4 regions of the Streptomyces sp. NPDC050264 genome follow, and region 3 is predicted to be linked to each of the others. Evidence: riboswitches for the same ligand, from Rfam matches in the RefSeq annotation. Region 3 holds a riboswitch; each other region holds the start of a gene.
The links. A riboswitch is a leader RNA that binds a small molecule or an ion and turns the genes downstream of it on or off. The one in region 3 is predicted to bind cobalamin.
Positions count from the first base shown of each region.

Region 1: it holds a riboswitch for cobalamin, as region 3 does, so the genes downstream of both, AB0J02_RS31980 (CbtB-domain containing protein) here and AB0J02_RS23815 (HoxN/HupN/NixA family nickel/cobalt transporter) in region 3, are expected to answer to the same signal.
Region 2: it holds a riboswitch for cobalamin, as region 3 does, so the genes downstream of both, cobN (cobaltochelatase subunit CobN) here and AB0J02_RS23815 (HoxN/HupN/NixA family nickel/cobalt transporter) in region 3, are expected to answer to the same signal.
Region 4: it holds a riboswitch for cobalamin, as region 3 does, so the genes downstream of both, AB0J02_RS31850 (ABC transporter substrate-binding protein) here and AB0J02_RS23815 (HoxN/HupN/NixA family nickel/cobalt transporter) in region 3, are expected to answer to the same signal.

Region 1 covers NZ_JBFAKV010000022.1:69,973-74,761, forward strand. Annotated here, with positions in the region: partial or broken gene AB0J02_RS31965 (IS5/IS1182 family transposase) at 1-100, opposite strand, end outside; gene AB0J02_RS31970 (TOBE domain-containing protein) at 417-836, shown strand; gene AB0J02_RS31975 (enoyl-CoA hydratase/isomerase family protein) at 976-2,034, shown strand; cobalamin riboswitch at 2,085-2,228, shown strand; gene AB0J02_RS31980 (CbtB-domain containing protein) at 2,264-2,485, shown strand; gene AB0J02_RS31985 (CbtA family protein) at 2,508-3,269, shown strand; gene AB0J02_RS31990 (histidine phosphatase family protein) at 3,461-4,042, opposite strand; gene AB0J02_RS31995 (DUF1996 domain-containing protein) at 4,384-4,789, shown strand, end outside.
Region 2 covers NZ_JBFAKV010000003.1:246,530-251,318, reverse strand. Annotated here, with positions in the region: gene AB0J02_RS06295 (precorrin-2 C(20)-methyltransferase) at 1-1,026, opposite strand, end outside; gene AB0J02_RS06290 (precorrin-8X methylmutase) at 1,023-1,664, opposite strand; gene AB0J02_RS06285 (cobalamin biosynthesis protein CobG) at 1,678-3,273, opposite strand; cobalamin riboswitch at 3,333-3,491, shown strand; gene cobN (cobaltochelatase subunit CobN) at 3,524-4,789, shown strand, end outside.
Region 3 covers NZ_JBFAKV010000013.1:105,444-110,232, reverse strand. Annotated here, with positions in the region: gene AB0J02_RS23820 (CaiB/BaiF CoA-transferase family protein) at 1-686, opposite strand, end outside; gene AB0J02_RS23815 (HoxN/HupN/NixA family nickel/cobalt transporter) at 761-1,882, opposite strand; cobalamin riboswitch at 1,914-2,133, opposite strand; gene AB0J02_RS23810 (inorganic diphosphatase) at 2,162-2,665, opposite strand; gene AB0J02_RS23805 (GNAT family N-acetyltransferase) at 2,756-3,247, opposite strand; gene rho (transcription termination factor Rho) at 3,278-4,477, opposite strand.
Region 4 covers NZ_JBFAKV010000022.1:49,630-54,418, reverse strand. Annotated here, with positions in the region: gene AB0J02_RS31870 (basic amino acid/polyamine antiporter) at 1-510, shown strand, start outside; gene AB0J02_RS31865 (arginine deiminase) at 545-1,804, shown strand; partial or broken gene AB0J02_RS31860 (hypothetical protein) at 1,840-2,691, shown strand; gene AB0J02_RS31855 (amino acid transporter) at 2,711-3,205, opposite strand; cobalamin riboswitch at 3,312-3,512, shown strand; gene AB0J02_RS31850 (ABC transporter substrate-binding protein) at 3,577-4,611, shown strand; gene AB0J02_RS31845 (iron chelate uptake ABC transporter family permease subunit) at 4,608-4,789, shown strand, end outside.

The sequences.
Region 1 (4,789 bases), on a different contig from region 3:
GGCGCTCGGCCCGCCAGGCCGACAAGGTCGGCTCCATCAACGCCCAGCGGGTATCGGAGAGATCGCTCAAGTACGGCAGGCGCGGCTGCGAAGAGGGCATGGGGATACTCATGCACGAGACCCACGCCCGGGCATATCGCTCGATCGAGCGAGGCAAAAGCCGCTTTCAGTAGGTTCTTCGAACCGGACAGGAGCTATCGGTTGGAACCGGGGTGAAACGCAGGGTCACACCTGCCGAAGCTGCGGCCGCAAACCGCCTGTTCTGCCTGTATGCGGCCAATCCCGGCACAGCGGAAATATCTCAAAGCATCATATAGACGACACGAACGTCCTCTGAGAGCCGCCCGACGCGACTACGGTGAGCCGCAACAGGCCCCGTAACGGGCAAAACGTCTCTATTCGATAGGCGCGCCGTCATGACCCTGAGCATCCGCAACCAACTGCCCGGCACCGTCACCGCCATCACGTCCGGCGAGGTGATGGCGACGGTCAAGGTCCGTCTCGACGGCGGCCGGCACCTCACGGCCGCCATCACCCGGGAGTCCGTCAAGGACCTCGGCCTCGCCGAAGGATCCCCGGTCCGCGCCCTGGTCAAGTCCACCGAAGTGGCGCTCGCCACCGGCCGCGTCGAGGGCCTGTCCATCCGCAACCAGCTGCCCGGCACCGTCACCGACGTGACCACCGGCGGCGCCATGGCCACCGTCAAGATCTCCGTCGACGGCGGCGAACTGACCGCCGCCGTCACCAAGGACGCGGTCGCCGACCTCGACCTGAGCGCAGGCTCCTCCGTCGTCGCCCTCATGAAGTCGACCGAGGTGTCGCTGGCCACCGCCTGACGGGCCGCCGCGTGACCCGCGGGGCGATCGGAGAGGATGACACCAAGAAGATCGTCCGGGCCCTGCGGGTCCCGCGCCCTGGAAGGAACGACGAGATCATGCGCGTCCTCGTGACCCCTGCCCCGACGGAGGCCCTCGGATGACCGGCGGCGAACCCCCCGTCCTCGTACGCAGGGAAGGGCGGGCCGCCCACCTCGTCCTCAATCGGCCCCGCGCCCTGAACGCCCTCAACCACGACATGGTGCTCCGCGTCGACCGGGCACTGTCCGCGTGGGAACACGACGACACCGTGGAGACCGTCGTCATCACCGGCGCCGGGGAGCGCGGGCTGTGCGCGGGCGGCGACATCCGCGCCGTGCACGACGACGCGCGGGACGGCGACGGCACGGCCTCCGCCGGCTTCTGGCGCGACGAGTACCACCTCAACGCCCGTATCGCCCGCTACCCCAAGCCCTACGTCGCCGTCATGGACGGCATCGTGATGGGCGGCGGCGTGGGCATCTCGGCGCACGGCGACGTCCGCGTCGTCACCGAACGTTCTCGGGTCGCCATGCCGGAGACCGGCATCGGCTTCGTCCCCGACGTCGGCGGGACCCATCTGCTCCCGCGCGCCCCCGGCGAACTGGGCACCCGTCTCGCGCTGACCGGGGAGCACATCGGCGCCGGTGACGCGCTGCTGTGCGGACTCGCCGACCACTACGTCCCGTCGGCGGCACTGCCCGCCCTGCTGGCCGAACTGGCGACACGGCCGGTACAGGACGCGCTCGCCCACCACGCGCTCCCCGCGCCACAGGGGGAGCTGGAGGCGGGGCGGGAGTGGACCGACGCGTGCTTCGCCGCCGACACCGTCGAGGAGATCCTCGCCCGGCTCCTCGACCACGGGGACCCGGCGGCCAAGGAAACGGCCGAAACACTGCTCGGCAAGTCGCCCACCGCCGTCAAGGTCACGCTGGAAGCGGTGCGCCGGGCCCGGGAACTCGGCTCCCTGGAAAGGGTGCTGGACCAGGAGTACCGCGTCTCCTGCGCGGCGATGGGCAATCCGGACTTCGTCGAGGGGGTCCGCGCCCAGGTCATCGACAAGGACCGCAGGCCCCGCTGGTCGCCGCGGACCCTCGCCGAGGTCACCGCCGCTGATGTGGAACGCCATTTCACGCCGCTCGGCGAGCGCGAACTGGGCCTGGGCGGTGGCCTGTTGTAGCCCCACGCGCGCCGCGGGCGAGATCACGCCGGTCCGCGCTGTCTTGGCCATGCACGCGACACGCGGTACCTTCGGTGCGTATCGACGACGGCACGACGGAAGCCGGTGAGAATCCGGGACGGTCGCGCCACTGTGAGCGAGCGGTCACAAGACCGTTCGTGAGTCAGACCCGTGGCTGTCGTCCTGTGCACCACCGAGATGGGACGCGAACTCCCGAGGAGGCCCTGCCATGGCGCAGCATGTCGCCCAGCCGACTGCCACCACCCCTGAAGTGCCCGCAACACTGCCGTTGAAGGCGATCGCCCCCTGGGCCGCCTTCTTCGGCGTCCTGATGCTGGTCCTGCTCTACTTCGTCGGCGCCGAACAGGGCGCCACGTCCGTGTTCAGCGGCGCCGAAGTCCATGAGTGGGTGCACGACGCCCGCCACCTGCTCGGTTTCCCCTGCCACTGACCAGAGGGACACCGCGCAGCTCATGAACTCGACAACCGTACGCAATCTGCTTGTTCGGGGCATGCTCGCAGGCCTGGCCGCCGGTGTGCTCGCCCTGGTCATCGCCTACTGGCTCGGTGAGCCGAACGTCGACAAGGCGATCGGCTTCGAGGAGTCGGCCCACGCCGGGCACTCCCACGGTGACGAGGCCGAACTCGTCTCGCGGAGCCTGCAGTCCACGGCCGGACTCGCCACCGGCGTCCTCGTCTACGGGGTCGCCTTCGGCGGTATCGCCGCACTCGCCTACTGCTTCGCCCTGGGCCGGGTGGGCCGTTTCGGCCCGCGCGCCACGGCGCTCCTGCTGTCGGTGTGCGCGCTGCTCGCCGTGTACGTCGTCCCGTTCCTGAAGTACCCGGCCAACCCGCCCGCCGTCGGCAACCCCGACACCATCGGCAAGCGGACCACCCTGTACTTCCTGATGATGGTGCTCAGCGTGCTTCTCGCGATCGCCGCGACGATCCTGGGCAAGCGGCTCGCGCCTCGCATCGGCAATTGGTACGCGACCGTCGTGGCGATGCTCGGCTTCGCCGTCGTGATCGGACTTGCGTACCAGTTCCTGCCCGTGATCAACGACGTGCCGGAGCACTTCCCGGCCGCTCTGCTGTGGCGCTTCAGGCTCTCCGCTCTCGCCATACAGATCGTGATGTGGGGCGGATTCGGCCTGCTCTTCGGCGAGTTGGCCGAGCGGCTGCTGCGCCCGAAGGCCGCCACCGTGCCCAGCCGGGCGGTGCCGGCCGGTCGGTGATCCGGCCCGTCGCACGAGAGGGTCCGCGGAGTTGTCCGGGGGCCTTCTCGCGTTGACGCCCGACGTGAACGCGCCACTGAACGCGCCGCTCAGGACGTGACCGACCGCAGCGGGAGCGCGGTCGGCTACGCCGGGCCCGGACCCCGCCCGCGCCGCGCCGCGCTCCAACTGGCGTACCGGCGCCGCAATCGTCAGGCCCCGCCCAGCGCGTGGCCGAGAGCCACATTCCATCGGCCCAGCCGTCCGCTGAGTTCCGTGACCGTCAGCGGTGCCACGTCGAGTCGCCAGAACGCCGAGGGGGGCGCCCCCGTGGCATGGACGACAGCGGCCCGCACCACATCCGGCTCCACCACCGCGATCAGGCGCCCCGAACCCGGTTCCACGCCGCCCAGCCACCGTGCGACCCGCGCACACACCTGCGCCACCGACTCCCCGCCGGGCGCCGCGGCGTCGGGTTCGGTGAGCCAGCGGCCCAGGGTTTCGGGGTCCGCCGCGCCCACCTCGTCCAGGGTCCTGCCGCGCCAGCGCCCGGCGTCGATACCCGCAAGTCCGGGGCGGGCCGATGCGGCCGCGAGGCCCAGCGCGTCGGCGGTCTCCCGGCAGCGCGCGCTGGGCGACACCAGCACGCGGGTGGCCGCCGGAAGCGAACCGGCCGCCGCGCGGGCCCGCGCGGCCCCCGCGGGGTCGAGCGGGCCGTCGTCGTCGAAGGCGGCCCGGCGCTGAGCCACGCTCAGGGCGGGCGTCACGAAGAGGACACGGCTGGTCTGGTTCACAGGAATCGAGGGTAGCGACCGGAGCCGTCGACACGCACGGGGAGCCGGCCGGCGCGCACCGCGCGACCAGGGCGGGAGCGCTCTCCCAAAGGTCAACCGCGGTCCGGTGAAACGCACTTGATGATGCTTCAGGGCGGCACCGAGGCGGATGTATCCGGCCCCGCCCCCGGAAACAGTGCGTTCACTTTCTCTTGACACTGTCACGTCAGAGCGAGAACACTCCCCGGCGAGAGAGCGCTCTCTCACGTTCCGCGCACGACATGTTCCACGGGCGGCGGCCACCCCTCGCGTCGCCGCCCACCCCCCCACCACACGTCGTACCGACATGGCAGGAGGTCTCCATGGCACGGAGATCGAAACTCGTCTCAGGGCTGCTCATATCCGGCGCACTCGTACTGACCACGCTGGGCGTGGGCGGGGTGGCCCTCACCGCGGGCGCCGCCGAGGCCCCCGTACAGCAGGCGTCCTCGTCCGCCTCCGCGCACCAGGGCCACACGATGGCCGCGTCCACCGTGCCCGCCGCGGAGGATGCGGACGGTGACGGCTACATCCCCGCGAACCCGCCGGTCACGGGCGTCGAACCGTCCACGAAGGAGCCGCCGCGCGCCTACTTCCACGAGTTCCAGGCGCATTGTTCCGTCACCCACACCAAGCCCGACGACCCCATCGTCTACCCGGGCCAGGCCGGCAAGTCCCACGACCACACGTTCATGGGCAACACCACGACCGACGCGAACAGCACCACGG
Region 2 (4,789 bases), on a different contig from region 3:
CGTGGCCATCGCGAAGACGCCCGGGTCGCCGCCCGACACGACGGCCACCCGCCGCCCGCGCCGCGCCAGGTCGAGGGCGAACTCGGCGCGCTCGGACTCCACCTTGTTGTCCGAGCCGTGCCGCAGCTGCCCCGGCCGGACCGGCACCCGGTCGATATAAGTGGTGTAGCCGACGAGGTCGTCCGCGTTCGCGAGGGCGCCGCGCGACTCCGGGGTCAGCCAGGGCGCCCCGGCAGGACCGGTGCCGACGACCACGACCTCGCCGCGGCCCGGCGTCTCGGCGGGCTCGGAGTCGATCCGGGAGGGCAGGACCGCGACGGAGAAGTACGGCACCGACTCCGGGTCGATGTCGGCGAGGCGGCCGGTGCGCTCGCCGTCCATGAAGGCGCGTTCGACATAGCGGGCGTCGTCGAGGCGGCCCGAACTCTCCAACGCCGTACGGACCTTGGTGAACGTACGGCCCAGCTTCATCACCACCGCCGAGTCCGCGGCGGCGATCCGCGCGGTCAGCTCGTCCTCGGGCAGCGTCCCCGGGATGATCGTCAGCGTCTCCGTGTCCTCGCACAACGGCTCGCCGAGCCGGGCCGCCGCCGCGCTGACGGACGTGACACCGGGGATGACCGTGGTGTCGTACCGGTCGGCGAGGCGCTTGTGCATGTGCTGGTAGGAGCCGTAGAAGAGCGGGTCGCCCTCCGCGAGCACGGCGACCGTGCGGCCCGCGTCGAGGTGGGCGGCGAGCGTGGCGGCGGCCTCGGCGTAGAAGTCGTCGAGTGCCCCGCGGTAGCCGCCGGGGTGGTCCGTCGTCTCGACCGTGAGCGGATACATCAGCCGCTCCTCGATCTGCCCTTCGTGGATGTGCTCCGCGGCGATGGAGCGCGCGATGGAACGGCCGTGGCGGGCACAGTGGTACGCGATGACGTCCGCCCCGGCGATGGCGCGCACGGCGGCGACGGTCATCAGCTCCGGGTCGCCGGGCCCGAGCCCGACCCCGTACAACTTGCCTGTCTTCACGGGAGGGTTGCTCATGCCTGGATCTCCACCTCGGTCGCTATGGCGTTGATCGCGGCGGCGGTGATGGCGCTGCCGCCACGGCGCCCGCGGACGATCAGGTACTCCAGGCCGAGTTCGTTCGCGGCCAGCGCGTCCTTGGACTCGGCGGCCCCGACGAACCCGACCGGGATGCCGAGAACCGCCGCCGGCCGGGGCGCGCCCTTGCGGATCATCTCCAGGAGATGGAAGAGGGCGGTCGGCGCGTTGCCGATGGCGACGACGGCACCGTCGAGCCGCTCCCGCCACAGCTCCAGCGCGGCGGCACTGCGCGTGGTCCCCAACTCGGCCGCCAAAGCGGGCACTTCGGGCTCGTTGAGCGTGCAGATCACCTCGTTGTCGGCGGGCAGCCGCTTGCGGGTGACGCCGCTGGCGACCATCCGCGCGTCACAGAGGATCGGCGCACCGGCCCGCAGCGCGGCGCGGGCCTTCGCCACGACCCCGGCCGAGTGGCCGATGTCCTGTACGAGATCCACCTGACCGCAGGCGTGGATCATGCGGACCGCCGCCTGGGCGACGTCGGCGGGCAGCGCCGCGAGTCCCTCCGCGGCCTCCGCTCGGATGGTGGCAAAGGACTCGCGGTAGATGGCCGCGCCGTCCTTCTCGTAGTCATACACGGGTTCGGCTCTCTCAAGTGGGTTGCGAGGTAGGGGGGTTGGTGACGTTATACGTACCGTCGGGGCGCGCCACGACGTCCACGTACGGCCCGACGGGATGCCCGCAGCGACGCTCGCAGCCGGACCAGTAGGTGGGCAGGCGCGGGTGCCGCGAGGTCGCGTCGGCCCGCACATCGGCGTTGGCCTTGGCGCATCCGGGGCGGCCGACGCATGCGCCTGTGCGGGTCCAGGGGGACGCGGGGTCGGTGACGAGTCCGGTACGGGTGAGCTGTTCGGCCTGGGCCGGGGTGGCGCCGGGTATCACGATGTCCCGCCACGGGGTGAGCCGGATTTCCCCGGGGGGAAGTTGGGCGACGAGGTCGGTGAGGGCGCCCCATTGATCACCGGTGACGGCCCCGAACGGGGCGGTGACAGTGACCGACCCCACCAGCCCCGTGTCCAGCCCCTCCGGGGCGCGGGGCGCGGAGTCCGAAAATTCCGTCTCTCCGGCCGCTTGGGCTCCAGAGCCGCCCAAGTCCACCCTCCCCGGCGGTTGAAACGCGGAGTCCGCCAAGTTCACTTTCTTCGGCGGTTGGGGCGCGGAGTCCGTCAAGTTCACTTTCTTCGGCGGTTGGGGCGCGGAGCCGGCCAAGTTCACTTTCTCCGGCGGTTGGGGTGCGGAGTCCGCCAAGTTCATCTTCTTCGGCGGTTGGGGCGCGGAGCCGGCCAAGTTCACCTGCTTCGGCGGGTGGAGTGCGGGGTCCGCGAAATCCAGCCCCTCCGGCGATTGAGGAGCGGGGTCCGGGGCGGAGCCCCGTGGCCTCGGCGCCGTAGGGGCTTGCGGAGCGTTCGCGGGTGCGGCGCCGTCGTGGCTGCTCGCGCCCCTGAGGGGGCTCGCCGCGATCCCCGCCGCAGCCAGCTCCTCGGCGACCAGAGTCGCCAACTCCGCCTCGGCCAAGCCCAGTTCACGGACCCGCCACACCCGCCGCCCGGAAACCGTACGGGCCGCCCGCACAAAGACCTCGGCGGCGACAACCGCCGCCCGCGCCCCCTCCGCGTACCGCACAAAGAACCCCGCCCCGCCGACGGAGAGCAGGCCCCCACCCCCCGCAAGCCCGCGCAGCAGAACGTCGGGCCCGAGCCCGGCCACATCCCCCCGCCCGTCGTCCAGCGCGAAGAGGAACCGCCCGGACAGCTCGGGGGTGAGGGAACTCGCACAGAGCTCCGCGTCGAGCCCGGTCAACCATCCGCGTACGTCGACGAACCCGCCCCCGTCGAGCCCCGACATCGGCGAGGCCACCACATTGCGGACCCGTTCATGCGCGGCGGAGGGCAGCAGCCCGGCCCCGACGAGAACCTCCGCCAGCTCACCACCGCACCCGCCCCGCAAGCCGCGCAACTGCACGTTGCCCCGCGAGGTGAGATGCAGCGTCCCGTCCCCGAGCCGCCCGGCCGCGTCGGCCAGGGCCCGCGCCTGTGCCACGTCGAGGACCCCGCCGGGGATCCGGATCCGCGCCAGGAACCCGTCGTCCGCCGCGTGCAGCCGCAGCGCGCCGGGGCAGGCGTCATCCCGGGACGTTCCGGATGTTCCGGGCGCACCGGGATCGTCGGGTATGGGGGAGGCGGGCATGCGACGGAGCATACCCACCGCCTGTGACGGGCATCCCGTACCAGGTCACGCCCCCGCCCCGTACGATGAACCGCGGCGGTCCCGTCCGGCCCGCCGCCATCGCCAGCGACGGCGACAGGGGAGGAAGCCCGGTGCGATTCCGGCGCGGTCCCGCCACTGTGAGCCCTCTCATACATGAGGGTGAGCCAGGAACTCCCGCCGTCCAACGACCACCCGGGGCGCGGACACCCCGAGGAAGGCCAGACGACGCATGCCCCAGCAGCCCTCGGAGCCCTCGCAGTCCCCGGAGCCCGCGCAGCTCCTGCTCCTCTCGACGTCCGACACCGACCTGCTCAGCGCCCGCGCGGCGAACGCCGCCGTCGCGGACGCCGCCGACGGCCCGGTCACGTACCGCTTCGCGAACCCCTCCCGGCTCGACGTCGAGACGGAGCTTCCCGCGCTCCTCGACGGTGTCGGCCTCGTCGTCGTACGGCTCCTCGGCGGGGTCCGTGCCTGGCAGGACGGCATCGACCGGCTGACCGCGGCCGGAATCCCGCTGGTGCTGCTCAGTGGTGAACAGGCGCCGGACGCCCAGCTGATGGCGGCCTCGACCGTCCCGGTCGGCATCGCCGCCGAGGCCCACAAGTACCTGGCGCACGGCGGCCCGGCCAACCTCGGCCAGCTGGCGCGCTTCCTCTCCGACACGGTGCTGCTGACCGGCCACGGTTTCGAGGCCCCGGCGCCCGCGCCGACCTGGGGCCCGTTGGAGCGGACCCCTTCGCGGAGCGACGGTCCGACGATCGCCGTGCTCTACTACCGCGCCCACCACATGAGCGGCAACACGGCCTTCGTGCACGCCCTGTGCGAGGAGATCGAGCGCGCCGGGGCCCGGCCACTGCCGCTGTACGTGGCCTCGCTGCGCGCCCCCGAACCGGAGCTCATCGAGGCGCTGCGCCCCGTCGGCGCGATCGTGACGACGGTCCTCGCGGCGGGCGGCACGCGCCCCGCGGAGGCGAGCGCCGGCGGTGACGACGAGTCGTGGGACGCGGGCGCCCTCACCCACCTCGACGTGCCGATCCTCCAGGCCCTGTGCCTGACCTCGTCCCGTGCGGACTGGGCGGAGAACGACGAGGGTGTCTCGCCGCTGGACGCCGCGAGCCAGATCGCGGTGCCGGAGTTCGACGGGCGCCTCATCACCGTCCCGTTCTCCTTCAAGGAGATCGACGAGGACGGGCTCCCGGCCTACGTGGCCGACCCCGAGCGCGCCGCCCGCGTCGCCGGGATCGCCGTCCGCCACGCCCGCCTCCGGCACATCCCGGCGCGGGACAAGAAGCTGGCGCTCGTCCTGTCGGCGTACCCCACCAAGCACTCCCGTATCGGCAACGCGGTCGGCCTGGACACCCCCGCGTCCGCGATCGTCCTGCTCAAGCGGTTCATCGAGGAGGGCTACGACTTCGGGGACACGGCCGAGATCCCCGGTCTCGCCTCCGGTGACGGCGACGAGCTGATCCGCGCGCTCATCGATGCGGGCGGTCAC
Region 3 (4,789 bases):
GCTGCGCCGACCCGTTCCGGCTGCCGGCCCGAGTGCGCCGTGTAGTACGCGGGGTAGCCCATCCACTCCGCGAGCGCCTCGAACAGCGACACCTCCACCGCGCGTGCGGTGCCCGTGGCCCGCCGCTCGTACAGGGCGGTGAGGATGCCCGAGAACGCGTACATCCCGGCCGCGATGTCGGCGATCGCGATGCCGACCTTGGCCGGGGCGCCGGGGGCGCCCGTCACCGACAGGACGCCCGTCTCGCACTGCACCAGCAGGTCGTACGCCTTGCGGTGCGCCCACGGCCCGTCGGCTCCGTAGCCGGAGATGTCGCAGACGATCAACGCCGGGTGGCGCTGTGCCAACTCGCGCGCGGAGAGGCCGAGTCGGGCCGCCGCGCCGGGTGCGAGATTCTGCACGAAGACATCCGCTCCCGCCAGCAGCCGCTCCAGGACCGCACGGCCGCCGTCGGTCTTGACGTCGAGCGTCACCGAGTCCTTCGAGCGGTTCAGCCACACGAAGTGACTGGACTGGCCGTGCACCGTTTCGTCGTAGCCGCGCGCGAAGTCCCCCGCGCCGGGCCGCTCCACCTTGATCACGCGCGCGCCGAGGTCGGCGAGCTGGCGCGTGGCGAACGGCGCGGCCACCGCCTGTTCCAGGCTGACGACGGTGACGCCCTCAAGGGGCAGGCGGGCGGCGCTCATTCGGGGTCCTCCGTGCTCGGGCGGTGTCGTCGTGCTGCACGCTATGCGACGCCCGCGCCCGGGGCGGCGGGCCCCTACCCGCCCTCGGCGACCCGCGCCGACCAGCGCTGCTCGACCCTGGCGAGGCGCCAGTAGGCGATCGCCGCCGCCCACACCACCACGAACAGGCCGACGATGACGTAGCCGACGTTGTCCATATCGAGGCCGGCTATCCAGCCGGTCAGCGCGTCGGTGAGGTCGAGCTTCTCGTGCAGGACGCCGACGAGCTCGATGGTGCCGATGAAGAAGGCGACCGCGATCGACAGACCGGTGATGGTGAGGTTGTAGAACACCTTGCGCACCGGGTTGGAGAACGCCCACTGGTAGGCGAAGTTCATGAACGTCCCGTCGAGCGTGTCGAACAGGCTCATGCCCGCGGCGAACAGCAGCGGCAGGCACAGGATCGCGTACCACGGCAGACCCGCCGCCGCGCCACTGCCCGCCATCACCATCAACGTCACCTCGGTTGCCGTGTCGAAGCCGAGGCCGAAGAGGAAGCCGAGCGGATACATCTGCCCCGGGCGGGTGATCGATTTGGTGAAGCGGCCGAGGATCCGGTTCATGAACCCCCGTGAGGCCAGGTGCTGTTCCAGCTCCCGCTCGTCGTACGAGCCCTCGCGCATCGCCCGGAAGACCTTCAGGATGCCCAGCAGGGCCACGAGGTTGAGGGCGGCGATGAGGTACAGGAACGTACCCGAGACGGTGGTGCCGACGACGCCGAGCACCTGATGGGTGCTGGACTCGTCGTTCAGCAGGGTGCCCGCGAGGGCCGCGCCGCCCGCCACCAGGGCGGCCATCGCGACGACCACGCTGGAGTGGCCGAGCGCGAACCAGAACCCCACGGAGACGGGCCGCTTGCCGTCCGCCATCAGCTTGCGGGTCGTGTTGTCGATCGCGGCGATGTGGTCGGCGTCGAAGGCGTGCCGCATGCCGAGCGTGTACGCGGTGACGCCGAGGCCGATACCGAAGGCCTTGTTGCCGACCTCGTAGTGCTCGGGGACGACGAGGAGGAACAGCACGCCGAACGCGACGACGTGCAGGGCCGCGATCACCGCGATGAGACCCGCGGTGCGCACGGTGTCCTCGCGGCGCCAGCGGAAAGTGGCAGGGGGGTGCGGGCCGGTGGGCCGCGCAGGGGAGTTCCCGGGCAGGGTCATGCCTTGATCACGCTCCAGCACCTCGTGGAATCACTTTGTGAGATGCCGCGGCCGGTCTCCTGGCTTACGGGCGTGCCACGCCGCTCCTGCCTTCCCAGCGGCCCTGCGGCAGCCAGTGACGTGTGGAGCGGTGCGCTTCGCGCCGGCCCGAGGGCGGCGCGAAACCCGATCACAGTGGCGAGGGCCGCTCCGGACTTGACCCCTGGGGGCCGTCACCGGTCTTCCCGAGCACCACGGCCCGACCACCCTAGTCGACGCACTCCCCGGCGCCGCGGGCGGCTATCGCCCCCGGCGCTCGCGCGACCGCCCGATCTCCTCGTAGGCCTTGTCGCTGCCCTCCCAATGGGAGCCCTCCACCGACTTGCCGGGCTCCAGGTCCTTGTAGACCTCGAAGAAGTGGGTGATCTCCAGGCGGTCGAACTCGGGGATGTCCTCGATGTCCTGGATCGAGGCGTGGCGCGGGTCATGGGCGGGGACACAGAGGACCTTCTCGTCCGGTCCCTTCTCGTCGCTCATCACGAACATGCCGATCGCCCGGCACTCGATGGTGCAGCCGGGGAACGTCGCGTCGTCGGTCAGCACGAGCGCGTCCAGCGGATCGCCGTCACGGCCGAGCGTGCCGTCGATGTAGCCGTAGTCCGCGGGGTACTGGGTCGAGGTGAACAGCATCCGGTCGAGCCGGATACGCCCCAGCTCGTGATCCATCTCGTACTTGTTCCTGGAGCCCTGCGGTATCTCCACGATCACGTCGAACGCGTCGCCGCGCGCCTCGCTGCCGCCCAATGTGGCCTCCTTGCCCCATTGCCGCCCGCTCAGATGCCACCGAGTGTGCGCCGTGCGGGGCGAGGGCGGAACCCCTCGGACCGCGGGGTGTCAGATCTCGGGGGTGATGGGGAATACCAGTTCGGGGCGGTCCCATGCGACGGCGGGCGGCCGCGCGAGCGCGGTCCCGGTGCGCAGCGCGCCCACGCTCCGGTAGAAGCCCTCGGCGGGCGGATGCGAGACGACGCGCACGTGGTCGAGGTCCGCGGCGCGGGCCTCGTCCCGCATGTGGGAGACGAGCAGCCGCCCGATGCCGAGGCCCTGCGCGTCATCGGCGACGAACATCAGGTCCAGCTCCGGCGGGGCGACGATCAGGGAGTAGAAGCCGAGGACCCGGTCGTCCGCGCGGGCGGCCGCGACGAACACCCGGTGCGCCTCGATGTAGTCCGGGCCCACCCGGTAGTCCGCGACCATCGCCGTGTACGGGGCCTCGTAGGCGCGGGAGGCGCGCACGAGCCGGGTGAGGCGCCTGGCGTCGCGCGCCGTGGCGCGCCGCACCGTGACGGCAGGGCCGCTGCCGGCGCGCGTAATGCTCGAGGTCATACAGCGAGTATTACGCATCCGGGGGCGGGGTCAGCCCGTGGGTACCGTCGAGTGGACCTGGCGCAGGAACGCGGCGTTGTCGGGGGTGCGGCGCAGCTTGTCCAGAAGTGCCTCGTAGGACGACTGGCCCTCGCGGCCCTGGAGGGCCCGGCGGAGTCCGCGTACAGCGGTCGACTCGGGGGCGGACAGCAGGAGTTCCTCGCGGCGCGTGCCGGACGGGGTGATGTCGACGGCGGGGTGGACGCGGCGGTCGGCGAGCGCGCGGTCGAGGCGCAGCTCCATGTTGCCGGTGCTCTTGAGCTCCTCGAAGAAGTAGTCGTCGGCGCGCGAACCCGTGTCCACCAGGGCTGTGGCGAGGATCGTCAGGGAGCCGGCCTCCTCGGTGTTGCGGGCCGCGCCGAACAGGCGCTTCGGGCCGATGAGCGCGGCGGCGTCGACGCCGCCGGACAGGGTGCGGCCGCCCGCTGACGCGGCGTTGTTGTGGGCGCGGCACAGCCGGGTGAGGGAGTCGAGCAGGAGCACCACGTCGCGGCCCTGCTCGACGAGGCGCTTGGCGCGCTCGATGGCGAGCTCGGCGAGCGCGATGTGGGCCTTGGCGGGCTGGTCGAACGTCGAGGCGTACACCTCGCCGCGCACGGAGCGCCGCATGTCGGTGACCTCCTCGGGGCGTTCGTCGACGAGCACCACCATCAGATGGGCCTCGGGGTGGTTCACGGCGACCGCGGCGGCGAGCTGCTGCAGCAGGACGGTCTTGCCGGTCTTCGGCGGCGCGACGATCAGGCCGCGCTGGCCCTTGCCGACGGGGGCGAACAGGTCGACGACGCGGCCCCCCAGGCCGCTCGCCGGGCTCTCCAGACGCAGGCGTGCGCTGGGGTGGAGCGGGGTGAGGTCGGCGAAGCGCGGGCGGCCGCGGAGGGCGCCGACGGGGGCGCCGCCGACGGCTTCGACGTGGGTGAGCGTGTGCGGCTTCGCGCACAGGCCGTCCACGAAGTCGCCCTTGCGCAGGCCGAGTTGACGGATGAGAGCGGCGGGTACCTGGACGTCGCGGGACGTCGGGATCAGGTCGCCCGCACGCAGGGAGCCCTGCCCGTTCGCGCCGATGTCGAGGACGCCGGCGGCCTGGACGGGGGCCTTGGGTGTGGTGGAGGCGCGCGGCCTCCCGGTGGTGGTGCTGGGCTTGTCCAGCTCTCCCAGAACGGTGCTGGGCTTTTCCAGAGTGGTGCTGGTCATGGTCGGTCACGGTCCTTTCGCGGACGCTGTTCGTACGCGGGCAGATAAGGGGGGAGGGGATCCGGCGACAGGACGGGGCGGTATGTCACGCCCCGTGGGACGGGCAGGACGGCCCGTGGCCGGGAGGGAACCTGGCAGCGCAGGGGCGGGAGGAACCCGCCGAAAACCTGTTGACCAGGGATGACGCACGCTGTGGCGCAGACCGGAAGAGGTGAGCGCTCAGGCGCTGGGAGACTTGCGAGAGAAGGAATCGGCACCGGCGCCGCAGAAGGGGCGTACACACGTGCCACATGCACAGTAACACCCGACCCC
Region 4 (4,789 bases), on a different contig from region 3:
GTGCTGTTCGTGGCGGCCAAGGACGACGACATGCCGCGCTTCCTGCGCCGCGCCACCGCCGCGGACGTCCCGGTCCCCGCGCTGCTCATGACGACCGTGCTCACGCAGGTGGTGCTGGTCATCACCGCGTTCTCGGACGACGCGTTCAACTTCGCCCTCGACCTCACCAGCTCGCTCTCCCTGATCCCGTACCTGCTGGCGGCCGCCTTCGCCGTGAAGATCGGGACGAGGACCGACCGCCGCACGGAGGGCGGGCGCACCTCGACGCGCGAGCTGACGATCGCGGTCATCGCCACCCTCTACACGGCGTTCATGCTGTACGCGGCCGGCCTCAAGTTCGTCCTGGTCTCGTTCGTCTTCTACGCCCCGGCCACGATTCTCTTCGTCATGGCCCGCAGGGAGCAGGGCAGACGCCTGTTCTCCCCGCGCGAGCTGGTCATCCTGGTCGTCTCCGTCGTCGGCGCCGTGCTCGGCGTCGTCGCCCTGGCCGCCGGCTGGATCAGCCTGTGAAACCCGTCATCCCGTCCCGCCTCGGAGGCACACCGTGACCGACCACGACACCCCCGCCGCCGCGTACGGCGTCCACTCCGAGGTGGGCCGGTTGCGCAAGGTCCTCGTCTGCGCGCCGGGGCTCGCCCACCGCAGGCTCACCCCGACCAACGCCGACGACCTGCTCTTCGACGACGTCATGTGGGTGGAGAACGCCCAGCGCGACCACGCCGACTTCGTCAACAAGCTGCGGCAGCGCGGCATCGACGTGGTCGAGCTGCACGATCTGCTCGCGCGGACGATGGCGCTCCCCGAGGCGAAGTCGTGGCTCCTGGACCGCAAGATCGTCGCCAATCAGGTGGGGGCGGGGCTCATCGACGACACCCGCGCCTTCCTGGAGACGCTGGAGCCGCGGCAGCTCGCCGAGTTCCTCATCGGCGGTCTCGCCACCACCGACCTGCCGGACGCGTACCGCTCCGCCTATGTGTCGATGGCGCGCGAATCGACCGGCGTACGCGAGTACTTGATGCCGCCGCTGCCCAACACCCTCTACACCCGCGACACCACCTGCTGGCTGTACGGCGGCCTCACACTCAACCCGTTGTACTGGCCCGCGCGGCACGACGAGACCCTGCTGATGAAGGCGATCTACCGCTTCCACCCGGATTTCGTCGGCTCCACCGTGTGGTGGGGCGACCCCGAACTCGCCTGGGGCCAGGCCACGTTCGAGGGCGGCGACATCATGCCCGTAGGCAACGGCGTGGTCCTGATGGGCATGAGCGAGCGCACCTCGCGGCAGGCCATCACGCAGGTCGCCGCCGCCCTGTTCAAGGAAGGCGCGGCCGAACACGTCATCGTCGCCGGGATGCCGAAGCTGCGCTCGGCGATGCACCTGGACACCGTCTTCACGTTCGCGGACCGGGACATCGTGACGCTCTACCCGCGCATCATGGACTCGGTGCACACGTTCTCGCTGCGCCCCAGCGACAAGGCGCCGGGGCTCGACATCACCGACGAGGGCTCGGCCCCCTTCGTCGACGTCGTCGCCAGGGGACTCGGGCTGCCCGGTCTGCGGGTGATCGAGACCGGCGGCGACGTGTACGCGTCCGAGCGTCAGCAGTGGGACAGCGGCAACAACGCGGTCGCCCTGGAGCCGGGTGTCGTCATCACCTACGACCGCAACACGCAGACCAACACGCTGCTGCGCAAGGCCGGCGTCGAGGTCGTCACCATCGTCGGTGCCGAACTCGGCCGGGGCCGCGGCGGCGGCCACTGCATGACCTGCCCCATCGTCCGCGACCCCGTGACCTTCTGACGGCCGCGCGGCGATCCATGGAGCGGCGCGGCGCGCTCTGCGACCGTCCCTACGACGAGGCCGCCTACCTCACCTCGCACAACGCCATGGCGACGACGGTCGACCGGTTCCTCGGCCCGCTGCAGGATCCGGACATCACCGCCCAGTTGAACGACGGCGTCCGCGCCCTGCAGCTCGACACCTACCGGTGGGAGCGGCCGGACGAGATCGTCGGCCGCCTGCGCGACTCCGACTTCACGACCGCGCAGCAGGCGCTCATCACCCGCGCGATCAACACGTTCAACCCGCCGCGCGAGGGGCTGTGGCTCTGCCACGCCGTGTGCCGGGCGGGCGCGCTCGCGCTGGTGCCCGCCCTGCGTGCGGTGGGCGACTGGATGCGCGCGCACCCGACCGAGGTCATCACCCTCATCGTGCAGGACGCGATCACCGGCGAGGACACTCAACAGGCCTGCCACGAAGCCGGGTTGGACGATCTGATCCACACGCCCGACGCCGACCCGGCGAAACCCTGGCCGACCCTCGGCGACATGGTCGACAGCGGCCGCCGCCTCGTCGTCCTCGCCGAGCAGGCCGACGGTCCGGCGCCCTGGTACCGCAACTTCTACCGGTACGGCATGGAGACCCCGTTCGCGTTCCGCGCACCGGACGAGATGAGCTGCGTGCCCCACCGCGGCGGCGACGACAAGCGGCTGTTCCTGCTGAACCACTTCATCACCGACAACGGCGGCAGCCGGCTCGACGCGGGCACGGTCAACACCCGCGGCTTCGTGCTCGACCGGGCACGCAGGTGCGAGCGGGAGCGCGGCAGGCCCGTCACGTTCGTCGCCGTCGACTACACCACGATCGGTGACGCCGTCGGCGCCGTGGCCGCGCTCAACGCCGGGCGCCGACCGCCGCGCCCACGGGTCAGAAGTGGGTGGCGATCCCGAAGGCCCGGCGCAGCTGTGCCATGTCGTGCCGGTCGTGGTCCGCGGGCTCGTACCCCTGGTGGAAGCGGACCTGCTGTTCGGCTGAGAGACACGGCACAGGCTCTCCCGCGACGGTGCCGGTGACGAAGACGTGCGCGGGGTAGCCGAACGGCCGCTCCGGGTCGAAGGAGGCCTGCCGGGCGGAGCCGTCGTCGGCGAAGTGCAGAGGATGCAGGTCGAGTTCGCGGCCGTCCGCGTGCGTGACGACGAAGCGGACGGGACGCCAGTCCAGGGTCTCGACGAATCCGGCGCCGGCGAGGGCGGCGAGCACGGCGGGTTCCTGCTCGTGGCGGTGCATCAGGTCGAGATCCCGATGCTCCCGGGTCTCCGCGCCGACCAGCGCGTCGATGCCCCAGCCGCCCCCGATCCACACGTCCGCTCCGGCCCGCCGCAGCAGGGCGAGGACCACCAGCACATCGTCGGCTGTCATCATCCGACGCAGGGTAGGGGCCCGCGTCACGAACGGCGAGCGGGTTACCGCCGCTCGACCGCTCTCCCGGAACGGGCCCGGACCACCGTCCGATGGCTGGTCAGGCCCGTGATACCTTCCGAAAGCCAGTCGTACCCATGTGCGTATCGTACGTGCACGGGTCAGGGAATCCGGTGGAAATCCGGAGCTGACGCGCAGCGGTGAGGGTGACGGGCGGAGCCACTGCCACTGGACCGGTGTACCGGTCCGGGAAGGCGCTCCGTCCGGACGATCCCGAGTCCGAAGACCTGCTGGCGGCCTCCGTGACCGGCACGCGGCCGGGGGTGAACCGTAGGCCGGCTCCGCGTATGGGCCCTGGACGCAGAGGAAGTTCCGTGCCTTTCGCACGTCAAATCCGCCGTTTCGCACCGCTGTTGGCGGGTGCCTTGCTGCTCACGGCATGCGGCGGCGCGGGCTCCGGCACCGCGGACCGCTCGGGCGGCGCGGATTCCGCCGTGACCCTCGACAACTGCGGCACGAAGGTCCGGGTCGCACACGCCCCGCGTCGCGCCGTCGCCCTGGACCAGGGATCGGCGGAGATCATGCTCTCGCTCGGCCTCGCCGACCGGATGGTGGGGACCGCGACGTGGACCGATCCCGTCCTGAAAGGGCTGGAGGAGGCGAACGCGAAGGTGCCGCGGCTCGCCGACCGCTATCCGTCGTTCGAGAAGGTCCTGGACACCGAGCCGGACTTCGCCGCCGCCTCGTTCACGTACACCCTCGGCAAGGGCGGGGTGGCGCCGCGCGAGCAGTTCGAGAAGCTCGGCGTGCCCACCTACCTCTCCCCCACCGACTGTGCGGGCAAGGACAACAGCGGTGACGGCGACGGCGTGCGCAGCAGCGCGCTGACCATGGACACCGTCTACGGCGAGATACGCGATCTGGCACGGATCTTCGACGTGGAGGAGCGCGGACAGAAGCTCGTCGCCGACCTCACGTCCCGTGTCAGCAAGGCCACTTCGGGGGTCGATGCCGACGGCGTGAGCGTCCTGTACTGGTTCGCCAACTCCGACTCGCCCTATATGGCGGGCTGTTGCGGCGCGCCCGGCATCGTCACCAAGGAGCTCGGCGTGCGCAACGTCTTCGACGACACGCACGAGGAGTGGCCGCAGATCAACTGGGAGACCGTCGCGGACCGCGACCCCGACGTCCTCGTCATCGGCGATCTGACCCGCCGCTCACAGTCAGCGGAGTCCGCCGCGCAGAAGATCAAGTTCTTGGAGTCCGACCCGGTCACCAAGGAGATGACCGCCGTCCGCGAGAAGCGGTACGTGCTGCTGAAGGGCCAGGATCTGAACCCGACGATCCGCACCGTGGACGGTGTGGAGAAGGTGGCGGCCGCGCTGCGCGAGTTCGGCCTGGACGCGTGAGAGCGGTCCGGCCCGCGCTGTACTGGACCGCGGCCGTCGCCGCGCTCTGCGCCTCGGTCGCCGTGGCCATCACCATCGGTCCGGCGCACATCGGCGTCGGCGACGTGTGGGCGGCGGTCGGCGCCCGGCTCGGCTGGGGCACCTCGGACCTGTCGCCGATCCGGGACGGCATCGTCTG